2 regions of the Paraburkholderia sp. BR13444 genome follow, and region 1 is predicted to be linked to the other one. Evidence: riboswitches for the same ligand, from Rfam matches in the RefSeq annotation. Region 1 holds a riboswitch; the other holds the start of a gene.

The links. Region 1 has a riboswitch for thiamine pyrophosphate ahead of AB3X95_RS31000 (FAD-dependent oxidoreductase). Riboswitches for the same ligand answer to the same signal wherever they lie in the genome.
Region 2: linked by a shared signal. The riboswitch ahead of thiC (phosphomethylpyrimidine synthase ThiC) and the one ahead of AB3X95_RS31000 (FAD-dependent oxidoreductase) in region 1 are both predicted to bind thiamine pyrophosphate.

Annotation. Positions count from the first base shown of each region.
Region 1 covers NZ_JBFPKM010000015.1:77,642-84,075, forward strand. Annotated here, with positions in the region: gene mlaE (lipid asymmetry maintenance ABC transporter permease subunit MlaE) at 1-43, opposite strand, end outside; gene AB3X95_RS30980 (ABC transporter ATP-binding protein) at 40-861, opposite strand; gene thiE (thiamine phosphate synthase) at 956-2,059, opposite strand; gene AB3X95_RS30990 (thiazole synthase) at 2,056-2,871, opposite strand; gene thiS (sulfur carrier protein ThiS) at 2,979-3,176, opposite strand; gene AB3X95_RS31000 (FAD-dependent oxidoreductase) at 3,242-4,372, opposite strand; TPP riboswitch at 4,594-4,717, opposite strand; gene AB3X95_RS31005 (ABC transporter ATP-binding protein/permease) at 5,151-6,434, shown strand, end outside.
Region 2 covers NZ_JBFPKM010000002.1:184,134-190,567, reverse strand. Annotated here, with positions in the region: gene AB3X95_RS05205 (L-lactate permease) at 1-291, opposite strand, end outside; gene AB3X95_RS05200 (hypothetical protein) at 510-977, opposite strand; gene AB3X95_RS05195 (glycine zipper 2TM domain-containing protein) at 1,222-1,446, opposite strand; gene thiC (phosphomethylpyrimidine synthase ThiC) at 1,597-3,528, opposite strand; TPP riboswitch at 3,617-3,734, opposite strand; gene AB3X95_RS05185 (GreA/GreB family elongation factor) at 3,876-4,280, opposite strand; gene AB3X95_RS05180 (hypothetical protein) at 4,870-5,328, shown strand; gene AB3X95_RS05175 (DUF1223 domain-containing protein) at 5,437-6,306, shown strand; gene AB3X95_RS05170 (cytochrome b/b6 domain-containing protein) at 6,356-6,434, shown strand, end outside.

The DNA.
Region 1 (6,434 bases):
TGCCGAGCCCGGTGAGGACCGAGCGACCGATCGTACCGATCATGACTGGCCTCCGCCGATGCCGAAGTCCGCCGCGAGCGGCGTCTGAGCCGGATAGTGGAATCTGAACGGGCCGTCCGGCGCGCCGTCGATGAACTGCCGCACGGTCGGGTCGGTCGACGCGCGCAGCTCGTCCGGCGTGCCTTCGGCGAGCACCCCGCCGCTGGACAGGAAGTACACGTAATCGGCGATCGCGAACGATTCCGGCACATCGTGCGTGACGAGAATCGACGTCGCGCCGAGCGCCTGGTTCAGCGTGCGGATCAGATTTGCGGTGATGCCGAGCGAGATCGGGTCGAGGCCGGCGAACGGTTCGTCGTACATCATCAGTTCGGGATCGAGTGCGATCGCGCGCGCGAGCGCCACGCGCCGCGCCATGCCGCCCGAAATTTCCGACGGCAGCAAATCGCGGGCGCCGCGCAGGCCGACCGCGTTGAGCTTCATCAGCACGAGGTCGCGCAGCAGTTCTTCGGGGAGATCGGTGTGCTCGCGTAGCGAAAAGGCGACGTTCTCGAACACCGACATGTCGGTGAACAGCGCGCCGAACTGGAACAGCATGCCCATCTTGCGGCGCAGCGCGTAAAGGCCTTCGCGCGTCTGCCCGCCGATGTCCTGGCCATGGAACAGCACCTGGCCGCGTTGCGCGCGCACGAGGCCGCCGATCAACCGCAGCACCGTGGTCTTGCCGCAACCCGAGCCGCCCATGACCGCGACGACCTGACCGCGGCGAAAGCGCAGATTCAGATTCGACAGGACGAGCCGGTCGCCGTAGCCGAAGTCGACGTCGCGCAGCTCGAGTATGGTCTCGGGGGAGGAAGGCACCAAACTGACAATCCTTTTACACGGAAGGCCGAATTATAGGGCCATCATGCAAAAGCTGCGTTGAGGTGCCCCGTTCCTTGACTATGCCTGACGATTATTGCGTAAACGTGTGTTGCAGCGCAGAAACGGCGGCGGCCGGGTCGGCGGCTTCGGTGACCGCGCGCACCACCGCCGCGCAGCCGACGCCGGTCGCGAGCACCTCCGGCAGCACCTGCAGATCGATCCCGCCGATCGCGACGAGCGGCACCACACCGTCGAGCAGCCGCACATAGCATGCGAGGCGCCGCAAGCCCTGCGGCGCGGTCGGCATGATCTTGGTCGTGGTCGGGAACACCGCGCCCAATGCAATGTAACTCGGACGAAAATGCAGCGCCTTCAGCATCTCGTAGAAGCCGTGCGTGGACAGGCCCAGACGGATGCCCGCGTCGGCCAGCGCGGACAGATCCGCAGTATGAACGTCTTCCTGGCCGAGGTGCACGCCGTACGCGCCCGCCTCGAGCGCCGCCTGCCAGTGATCGTTGATGAACACCTGCGCGTCGTGCGCGCGGCCGGCCGCCACACAGCGGGCGATCTCGCGCTTCAGTTCGTCGGCGGGCTCGGCCGACTTGCGGCGCAACTGCACCGTCTTCACGCCGAACCCCACCACCCGCTCGACCCAGTCCGCGGTCGGCAGCACTGGATACAGGCCGAGCTTTTCCGGGCAGCGCGGGAACGCCCTGGCGGGTGCCGGCGGCAGCTCGGTAAGGCGCGGAAAGCGGCCGAGGTCGGACGGGAAAGCGTCGTCGGCGCGGGTCTCGTCGCCGTCGCGCCACGCGAGCGCGAGCACCAGCGCGTCGTGCGGATCGAAACCGCAGTCGAGGAACGCGGCCAGCGCGGGAATCCAGTCTTCCGCCAGATGGCCTTCGAGGCCGTATTTCTCACCGCCTAGATGCAGCGTCGCGCGGTTTTCCGCAGCGACGATCACGCCCGCGCCCCGCGTCAGCCAGCGCGCGACCTGCTCGCCGTGCTGCTGCGCGTCGGCGACCACGATCAGGTCGCCACCGTTCGGTTCGTCCGGCGCGGTGAGGCAGATGCGCCACGGCGCGTGGGTCGGCGGCCAGTCGCCAAGCCGCGCGCGGATGCGCTCGGCGGCTTCGATGAGTTCGTCGGCCGTCGGCCAGAACAGATCGCGGTCCTTCAGCGTCAACGACTGCGTCATACCGCACCTCCATCCTGATGCCAGAACGGCATGCCGACCACCGGCGTGCTCGCGTGCGCACTCTCGCGCTCGGCCATCGGGCCCGCGAGATACGCCTGCCGGCCCGCCTCGACGCCCAGCGCGAACGCGCGCGCCATCGCGTCGGGGTGCGTCGCCTGCGACACCGCCGTATTCAGCAGCACGCCGTCGAAGCCCCACTCCATCACCTGGGCCGCATGCGATGGCACGCCGAGCCCGGCATCGACGATCAGCGGCACGTCCGGCAACCGCTCGCGCAATACGCGCAGCCCGTACGGATTGACCACGCCCTTGCCGGTGCCGATCGGCGCGCCCCACGGCATCAGCGCCTCGCAGCCGGCGTCGAGCAGACGGCGGCCGATCACCAGATCTTCGGTGCAGTACGGCAGCACCTTGAAGCCATCCTTGACGAGCCGCGCGGCGGCCTCGATCAGCCCGACCGGGTCGGGCTGCAACGTGTAGTCGTCGCCGATCAGTTCGAGCTTGATCCACTCGGTCTCGAAGATTTCGCGCGCCATGTGCGCGGTCGTCACCGCTTCACCGACGCTCAGGCAGCCCGCCGTATTCGGCAGCAGCGGCACGCCGTGGCGCTTGAGCAGATCGAAGAAGCCGGCTTCCGCGTTGCCCTCGTTCATCTGACGGCGCAGCGCGACGGTGACCATGCCGGGGCGCGCGGCGTCGATCGAATCGGACAGCGATTGCAGCGACGGGTAGCGCGACGTGCCGAGCAGCACGCGGCTTGCGAAAGTTTGACCGTATAGGGTCAGCGCGTCGGCGCTCTCGTGAGAAGTCATTTGCATCATCCTGGTTTGCCGTCGCGGCTAGAACCGACCGCGTGACGGCAATGGGTTTTCGGCGACGGTTGTTGCGTTCGGTAAGCAGCAGGCCGGCGCGAGCGCGCTCAGCCGCCCGCGACCGGCTGCACGACGTCGAGCCGATCGCCCGTTTGCAGCGCGCGCGCCGCATGCTGCGCACGCGCGACGAAATCGCCGTTGAGCGCGACCGCGAACGGCGGACGCGCGCCAAAGGCGGCAAGCGCATCGGCGACAGTCGCGCCCTCGGGCAGCGACAACGGCTTCTGATTGATATGAATGTCCATGGTGTTCGAATACGATTCAATCGATGGCGCAAGCGGCATCGCGTGCGGCACGTTTGCCGCTACGCTCAGGCCGGCTCACGCGCGAAGTGCTGTTGGAACAGCTCGCTCCAGCGTGCGTCGCGCCGCCAGCCGGCGAATGCGTCGGCGTCCCGGACGCGGCCGTCGAGCAGCGCGCTCGCGAAGCGTACGGCTTCGTCGGCGACTTCCGGCGCGATCATAAAGCCGTGCCGATACAGGCCGTTCACGCGCAACGTGCGCGCGCCGTCCCACAGCAGCGCGGGACGGTGATCGGGCAAGGTCGGCCGGCACTGCGAATTCAGCTCGAGGATGCGCGCCTCGCCGAAGCCCGGATGCACCGAGAACGCCGCGCTCAGCAACTCGAGTGCCGAACGCACGCTGACGGGCGACATGTCCTCGCCCTCCACCTCGGTCGCGCCGATCACGTAGAGGCCGTTCTGCTTCGGCGCGATATACAGCGGGTAGCGCGGATGCAGCAGCCGCACCGGGCGAGTCAGCTGCAGGTGAGGTGCATGCACGCGCGCAACTTCACCGCGGATGCCGCGCAGCGTCGGCAGCACAGGCTTTGCGCCGAGCCCGCGGCAATCGATCGTGATACCGGCGTCGGGCAGCGACGCGTCGTCGATCGGCGTGTTCCAGTGCGTGTCGACGCCGCGCTCGGCAAGCCCCGCGGCGAGCGCGGACAGCACCTGGCGGTTGTCGAGCTGGCCCTCGCGCGGCAGTAGCCAGCCCTGATTGAAGCGGCCGGCCAACGCGGGTTCGGCGGCGCCGAGCTGCGCGCCCGAAAGCGCGACGAAGCCGCCCTCGAGCAACTCGGCCGGCGCGTTCGCGCGCACGCGGCGCTCGAACAGCGGCGCCTCCGTGCGATCCGCGTGATGCCAGACGACGAGCGTGCCGTTGCGCTGGAAAAACACCGGCTCCGGCAGTTCGGCGAGCACGCGCGGCCAGCTTTCGAGCGAACTCGCACCGAGCCGTGTGATCAGCAGCTCGGCGCTGGCGGCTTCTGCCAGCGGCGCGAGCATCGCCGCGGCGACCCACGCGGCAGCCTGCGAGCCGGTGGCATCGCCGCGCTCATAGAGCGCCACGCGATGTCCGTCGCCCGCGAGGTGCCACGCGACCAGCCGGCCGCACAAACCGCCGCCGAGCACGGCGAAATCAGGTCGAGCGGAATGGCTCATCGCACCCGCTCCGTTTGACAGCGGCGGGCGAAACCAAAGCGGCACGGCACGCCGGAGCCGGCGTGACGAAGAGAAAGATGCATGTCTGAAGAATAGGCGGTCATCGAGTCCTTTCCGTACGGCCAAAAACGCACGTACCCAGGACGAAACCGGCGGGTGAAGCCGGCCGGTCACGGCGTGTGCATGTGAGCTGCGCTCGCCGCCCGGCGGGGAATGGAAGACGGTTGCTTCCGGAAACTTCCCGCGCCGGTATTACCCGGATCGGGTGCAAAGGGTCTCTCTCAGCCTCGCCGCCCCGGCATGAAAATCATGCCGCCTGTGGGCGAAGCACCCCTGTTTCGTCGCAGGTCATTAGACCATAAAAGGCGCGGCGCCCGCAAACCAGCGGTCCACCGTCGCTGCCGCGATTTTGATCTGGCACCGTCTAGCGAGATGCCGATGCGAAGCGGCCCGGCGCTCTGGCACAATGCGGTGACCGGTGCCGAAAAAACGCGGCGCGCGCGGCACTCGTGGCCGCATGCGTGGCGGCGGCATCCCGGCGGACGCCGGCCCCGAAAAATTAATTTTCGCTTAAGGGCGTCACGCCAGAATCGGGCGCCCGTCCGGACTCGCGTTCATCGAGCGCGAGGGCGCGATGCCCGGCCAGGTATCGCAGACCCGCCTCAGCCACGGCCTCGCAAAGGGCCGGCTGTCAGCGGGATCGCCCGACATGGGTCAACCAGATCGGACCCGTACGCCGCCGGAATGCACTTCGGGTCAGCACTTCATCAGGACGCTCATGACACCACATACTTCCGCCAGCCCCGCGCTGCCGTCCGACGAAAAGGTCTCCGCCTGGAGCCTGATCAAGCCTTACTGGGTTTCCGAGGAACGAGGCATCGCATGGGGGCTGCTCATTACGATCATCGTGATGAACCTGCTCGTCGTCTGGATCAACGTGCGCCTGAATAGCTGGAGCAGGGACTTCTACAACGCGCTGCAGGAAAAGAACGTCCACGACTTCCCGCATCTGCTGATGATTTTTACCGGACTCGCGTTCGGCTTCATCATCCTCGCCGTGTATGGACGCTATCTGCGTCAGATGCTCGGCTTCCGCTGGCGCCAGTGGCTGACCACCCGCTACCTGAACGAGTGGCTCAACGACAGCGCGTTCTACCGCATCGAGCGCGACCGTCTCGCCGACAACCCCGACCAGCGGATCAGCGACGACCTGCAGTCGTTCGCGACCACCACGCTGTCGCTGACGCTCGATCTGCTATCGACCGTCGTCACGCTGGTGTCGTTCATCACGATCCTGTGGACGCTCGCGGGCGCGCTGAGTATTTCGCTCGGCGGCATGCCGCTGCATATCCCCGGCTATATGGTTTGGGCCGCCGCGCTGTACGCGGTGGTCGGTTCGCTCGTTATGCAGAAGGTCGGCCATCCGCTCGTGTCGATCAACTATCAGGCGCAGAAAGTCGAGGCGGATTTCCGTTTCGGTCTGATCCGCCTGCGTGAGAACGCCGAGCAGATCGCGTTCTACAACGGCATGGAAACCGAGAAGACGAACGCGCGCACGTTGTTCGGCCGCATCCGCGACAACTGGTGGCAGGTGATGAAGTACACGAAGCGCCTGACCTTCGTGCTGAGCTTCTACGGCCAGATCGCGATCATTTTCCCGATCGTCGTCGCCGCGCCGCGCTACTTCGCGGGCGCGTTCACGTTCGGCGTGCTGATGCAGATTTCGAGCGCGTTCGGCACCGTCAGCGATTCGTTCTCGTGGTTCATCAACAGTTATACGAGCCTCGTCGAATGGCGCGCGACCGTGAACCGGTTGCGCGAATTCAAGCGCGTCGTGCATTCGCCGCGTCTGAAGGAATCGGTGTCGCCGGCCACGGAACACGGTGGCATCAATCTGCATTTCGTCGACAGCAACTCGCTTTCCACCGACAGCCTCACGCTCGCGCTGCCCAATGGCAACCCGCTGTCGCGCATCCGCGATATCGCGATCCGGCCGGGCTCGCGCTGGCTCGTGCGCGGTCCGTCGGGCGCCGGCAAGAGCACGCTGATGCGCGCGCTCGCG
Region 2 (6,434 bases), on a different contig from region 1:
TCCCGAGCGCTGCGCGATGTTGTACAGCAGGATCGCGGTGAACACGATCCACATCACTGGCCAGATCGCAAAGACGACGCCGGCCGCGACCGAGTTCAACGCGAGCCCGACCGGAAACTGCCAGACGAAAATCGCTACGATCAAACCGACGATCAATCCCGCGAGCGACGCCTGCCACGCTGGCCTGCGCGCCCAGCCGAGCAGCGCGAGCACGACGATGATCGGCAGCGCGGCGACGATAAACGACGCAAAAAGCGAATTACCGACTGGAGTGAGCAGTTGATGAAACATCATCTCTCCTTCGTTGTTGTGTAATTCGACGCGGGAGATTGCGCATGACGGCGCGTCGCTCTGGCATGGCGGACGCTCGCGAGTGGCCTCGACCAAGCGGCGGCGCCTGATTTAAGCGGGTGCTGCGTGCAACCTTTCAAGAATAGAGCGCCATATCGGCGAGTCAAGCCGGGAAAGTACGGGCGGGTGTGCGCGGTGGCGGGCGAACGAAAGACAGGTCAATGCCAGTGGCCGCCCCAATGGCCCCCCCAGTAGCCACCAATGCCGATCGCAATCGACGGTCCATAGTAGGCGGGATAGCCGTAATAGGCGGGATAAGGATAAGCGGGCGGCGGATAGTAGGCGGGATACACCGGCGGCGCCACATACACGGGTGCGGCGGCTGCATAACCGGGCGGCATGTCCTGCGGCGCGACCTGCATTTGCGCCTGGGCTTGAGGCGTCTGCTGTGGATCGGTGGCCGGTGCGGTTTGGTCCACTGTGGTCGCGGGCGCGGTCGAATAGTACGACGTGTAATAGCCCGCGGGATAGTAGCCGGCGGGGTAATAGCAGCCGGCTAAAAACAGACTGGAGGCGAGCGCGGAAATCGCGGCGGCGGGCCGCGCGAACCTTGCGGAAAAACTGGATGCCTCGCGTGGCGTCGAGAGGCGCACCGCGCGAAGATGGGTGACGACGCGGGACTTCATAACGCGCTCCTCGATGAACCGATGCCGCCTCGCGCGACGTCGTTATGAGGAGCTTACGCTTCTGCCGCGGCAGCGCTGTGGCAAAACCGCAACCGCATATTTCAGTCTATTTCCACGCGCGCCGTCGGGACGAGGGCGCACCGCATTCGCGGCCCTCGTCAGTCCGGTGCGTGGTCGGAATAAATGGTTGGCTGTCCTGTATGAATCGTCAGACGCATCATCGGACGCAACGCTCGCCTGCCGCTCACTTGCCGATCTGGTTACCGATGACACCGCCCACGGCCGCGCCGCCCAACGTCGACAAGCCGCTGCCGCCGATCGCCGCGCCGGCCGCGCCGCCGACACCCGCGCCGATCGCGGTATCGCGTGTGCGTGGGGACATGTCGCCGCATGCCGCGACACCCGCGACGAGCGAAAGCGCGACTGCGACCGTGCCAAGACGAGTACCGAGTTGACGGATCGATTTCATGATGCTGACTCCCTTCGTTGTTGGAAGTAGTTGTTTCTTTCTGTCAGCACACAACGTGCCTGGTCGACGCGGCGGAATAAAAAAAGCCCGCCATGCCGGCGGGCTTCGATACTGCAGGGCGCTACTTCGCGCGCGCGTCGCGCAAGCCGCCTATTGCCGCTGATAAATCTCCGCGCCTTGCTTCATGAATTCGATCGACTTGACTTCCATGCCTTTCTGCAGCGCTTCGTTATCGCTGACGCCCTGTTGCGCGGCGAACTCGCGCACGTCCTGGGTGATCTTCATCGAGCAGAAGTGCGGGCCGCACATCGAGCAGAAATGCGCGACCTTGGCCGAATCCTTCGGCAGCGTCTCGTCGTGGAATTCGCGCGCCTTGTCCGGGTCGAGACCGAGATTGAACTGGTCTTCCCAGCGGAATTCGAAGCGTGCCTTCGACAGCGCGTTGTCGCGTACCTGCGCGCCCGGATGACCCTTCGCGAGGTCCGCTGCGTGCGCCGCGAGCTTGTACGTGATGATGCCGGTCTTCACGTCGTCCTTGTTCGGCAGACCGAGGTGTTCCTTCGGCGTCACGTAGCACAGCATCGCGGTGCCGAACCAGCCGATCATCGCGGCGCCGATGCCCGACGTGATGTGGTCGTAGCCCGGCGCGATGTCGGTGGTCAGCGGCCCGAGCGTGTAGAACGGCGCTTCGTCGCACCAGTCGAGCTGCAGGTCCATGTTCTCCTTGATCAGCTGCATCGGCACATGGCCCGGACCTTCGATCATCACCTGCACGTCGTGCTTCCACGCGATCTGCGTGAGCTCGCCGAGCGTCTTCAGCTCGCCCAGTTGCGCTTCGTCGTTCGCGTCGTAGATCGAGCCGGGACGCAGGCCGTCGCCGAGCGAGAAGGCTACGTCGTAGGCCTTCATGATTTCGCAGATCTCTTCGAAGTGCTCGTACAGGAAGCTTTCCTTGTGATGCGCGAGACACCACTTCGCCATGATCGAGCCGCCGCGCGACACGATGCCGGTCATCCGGTTCGCGGTGAGCGGCACGTATTGCAGACGCACGCCCGCGTGGATCGTGAAGTAGTCGACGCCCTGCTCAGCCTGTTCAATGAGCGTGTCGCGGAAGATTTCCCACGTCAGATCTTCAGCCTTGCCGTTGACCTTTTCGAGCGCCTGGTAGATCGGCACCGTGCCGATCGGCACCGGGCTGTTGCGGATGATCCATTCGCGCGTTTCATGAATGTGCTTGCCGGTCGACAGATCCATCACCGTGTCGCCGCCCCAGCGGATCGCCCACGTCATCTTGTCGACTTCCTCGCCGATGGAGGAGGTCACCGCCGAGTTGCCGATGTTCGCATTGACCTTCACGAGGAAGTTGCGGCCGATGATCATCGGCTCGCTCTCCGGGTGATTGATGTTGTTCGGGATGATCGCGCGGCCGCGCGCGATTTCCTCGCGCACGAATTCCGCGGTGATTTCGGTGAGGCCATTCGGACCGAACGCGCTCGCGCCGAATGCCTGGCCGGGGTGCTGGCGGCCCATCATCGCGGCGAGCTTCGCGCCGTTCGGGCCGCTCGCCTTCAAGGTCTCCAGATACTCGGCACGACGCTGGTTCTCGCGAATCGCGATGTATTCCATTTCCGGCGTGATGATGCCTTGCTTCGCGTAGTGCATCTGCGTCACGTTCTTGCCGGCGATCGCGCGGCGCGGCGTGCGATGCAGACCCGGGAAACGCAGCTGCGCGGTGGCCGGATCGGCGGCGCGCTCGCGGCTGAAGCTGCTCGACAGACCGGTCAGCGGCTCGGTGTCGCCGCGCTCCTCGATCCACGCCTGACGCAGCGCGGGCAGACCCGCGCGGATGTCGATCTTCGCGTCCGGGTCGGAGTAGGGGCCCGACGTGTCGTACACGTAGATCGGCGGATTCTTTTCGCCGCCGAAGCTGTCGGGCGTGTCTGCCTGCGAGATTTCGCGCATCGGCACGCGGATGTCGGGGCGTGAGCCGGTCACGTAGACCTTGCGCGAATTCGGCAGCGGCGCGACGGCGGCCTCGTCCACATGGGCTTCGGCGGAAATAAACTTCGGATTGGCGTTCATGTAAGTCTCCGTACAAAGTGGGGCGGCTAAGCAGGAGACTGAGATGGAAGTGGTCGGAAATCGCTAAGAGGTGAGGCTGTTGAGGCTGGTGCGAGATCCGTACGCTTCCCTGCGCTGGCATTATCCAGATCAGGTTCAAAGGGTATTTCTCACCCACGCAACACGGACCTCCAGCTCCGCGCTACGCAGGACCCCCGCGTTAGCAGCGCACACGATACACCGCCCGCCCGCGGTTTGGCAACCTGTCTGAGTGATTCAAAAAACTGGTCCAGATGAATCCAGACATCTCCTATGCTTATTCCGAGACCGCATCAGACAGGGCAACTTATAGCAATGGAACAGCCGGCTTACAGCGAAAAATCGTCGGCGGCTTCGGGCTGATACAGAATTTTGTCGATCTTGAGCACTTGCTGATCGCCGCTGGGTGGCGTAAAGCTGATGCTCTCGCCGCGGCGCGCGCCGAGCAGCGCGAGGCCAGCCGGCGAGAATACGTTCAGCCGCCCTTGCGCGAAATCGGCGTTGGGCGGATAGACGACGGTCCACGTCATTTGTTCGCCGCTCGCCGAATCGATCAGCGTTGCTTGCGAGTTCATCGTGACGACGTCGGCTGGGATGTCGTGCGAGTCGACGATTACCGCGCGTTCGAGCACATCGTCGAGCATGTGCTGCAGCTTGGGGTTGGCGGCCGCATATTTCTCAAGGCGGGCCACGTCGAGTTCGGTCAGATAGCAGGTTTTGATCTTCTTCATCATCAGGACTCCGATAAGGCGGTGAAGGATGGCCGCGTGCGACGATCCGATGCGGGTGGTCGGCGGATGAGTGCGAATGGGAAAGCCCGGAGCCCGGCGACGCGGCCCCCGGGTATCGGCAGGCTACGTCAGCGAGGGCGCCGGGCGGCGTGAAGCGGGAGCATTCGGGACGTCTCGCCGGTGCCGTGCGGCGCGACGCCCGCGCGCGCGCAGCCGCCTGCGCGGCATGGGCGCAAGCGGGCGAGAGCACGGAAAGTCGGACGACGCAGCGAAGTCACGGGCAAAACGACCAGGTGATGGGAATAGCGAACGGCAGGTTGCCGCGCAGCAAAACGTGAAGCCCGCGACACCAGCGACGAAAGCTTGATGTTAGCACGCTGTCTCGGGCACTTCCGTTGGCGACATCGCGCTCCGTCGATCGGCCGTCTTTGTGCGGTGCCAGAAGAAAGCGACCTGATCCGCATTGCGTTCAAGCCAGTCAAAGGATTGCCGTTAAACAAAGTGCAGCGAAGGCCGCACTCCAGCGAAGCGATTCGCGGGATGGCGCGTGAATGGCGCGACGCGACTCGCGCCGATTGACAGAGAGGTGCACATGAAAGCGGAAACAATGCGGTGGCGAACGTTCGGTCGCACAGCCGCGGTGGTGGCATTGCTTGCCGCGCCGCTGGCGGCGCCGGCGGCATCGACGGTGACGGGCGGCGTGATCCGGTTCGTGGGGATGATCGTCGCACCGCCGCTGCAGATCAGCGCGGATACGGCGCCCACTGGCGTCGCCGTCGATAGCGCGAGCGTGGCCGGTCAGCGCTTCTCGCGCACGGTGACGTTCAGCGCGCCGCCGGGCGTCGTCAGCGGGGCCGATGTCGCGCTCGAAGTGAACGGCGGCACGCAGTCGCGCGATCTGGTAGCAGCGAGTTTCGTCGATGGCACGGGGCACGGCGTGCTGGCCCGCGACGGCCACTACGCGGTCGATCGCGCGGGCGGCGTGCTCTCGCTGAACGCGCGGCGCACCGATACGGACACGCGCGTGACGGTAGTGGTCAGTTACGACTGAGTCGCGGCGAGCCTTGGCTCGCTACCCATGCCGGAAAAAAATTAAAAGAGGCTTGTCATAACCGGCCGCGCGGTTCGACAAACGTGCAGATTACGATCGGAGCACGTCATGTCGACCGCGCACAATCGCTCGCTAGTTCAGCGCTTTACGAGTTTTTCCAAGCCCGCCGCCGGCCTCGCGCTCGTTGTGCTGAGCGCTTCGGGCATCCGCGCGGCCGATGCGGTCGCGGCCGGGCCCCAATGCGCGACGCACAGCCCCGCGCACCGCCTCGCGCTCGTCGAGCTGTACAGCAGCGAGGGCTGCGATAGCTGCCCGCCCGCCGACCGCTGGCTCGGTCAATGGAAAAGCAACGGCGCCGCCCACGGCATCGTGCCGCTCGCACTGCACGTCGACTACTGGAACAGCCTCGGCTGGAGCGACCGGTTTTCCCAGCATCGCTTCACCGAACGTCAGGAGACGCTGATGCATCTCGCGGGCGGACACACGATCTATACGCCGGAAGTGTTCGTCGCGGGCCGCGAGCTGCGCGACTGGTCGCAACGCGACAGTTTCGAGCGCCGCCTCGATGAGCTCGTCGCGGAACCCGCGCAGGCCAATGTCGCGCTCGAGCTGAGTCCGCGTGCGCCCGGTGCGTTCGATGTCGATGCGCAGTTCAGCACGATGGCCGCGGCCGCCACGGGTCCGTTGAGCGCTTATCTCGCGGTCTACGAGAACGCGCTGACGACGCAGGTCGGCGCGGGCGAAAACCGCGGCGCGACGCTGCATCACGAACGGGTCGTGCGCGCGTGGTTCGGGCCCGTGCCACTCGTCGCCGGTCACGCGCGGATTCGTCAGGACATCGATCTACGCGAAGCGAGCGTCGACGCGAAAGCCGATCCGATCGACAACGCCGCCGACCGCTTCGGCGTGGTCGCGTTCGTCGAAAGCGACGCGAGCGGCGACGTGCTGCAAGCGGCCGATCTTCCCGCGTGCCGTTGATCGACATCGCACGCGCCGCATTCTCTACCACAGCCCGAGGAGAGCCGCCATGTCCACACCCACACCGCACGTGTTGCGCCCCGGCGCACCCTCCGCGCCAGCCGCACCCAAGCGCGGCGTCATTCACC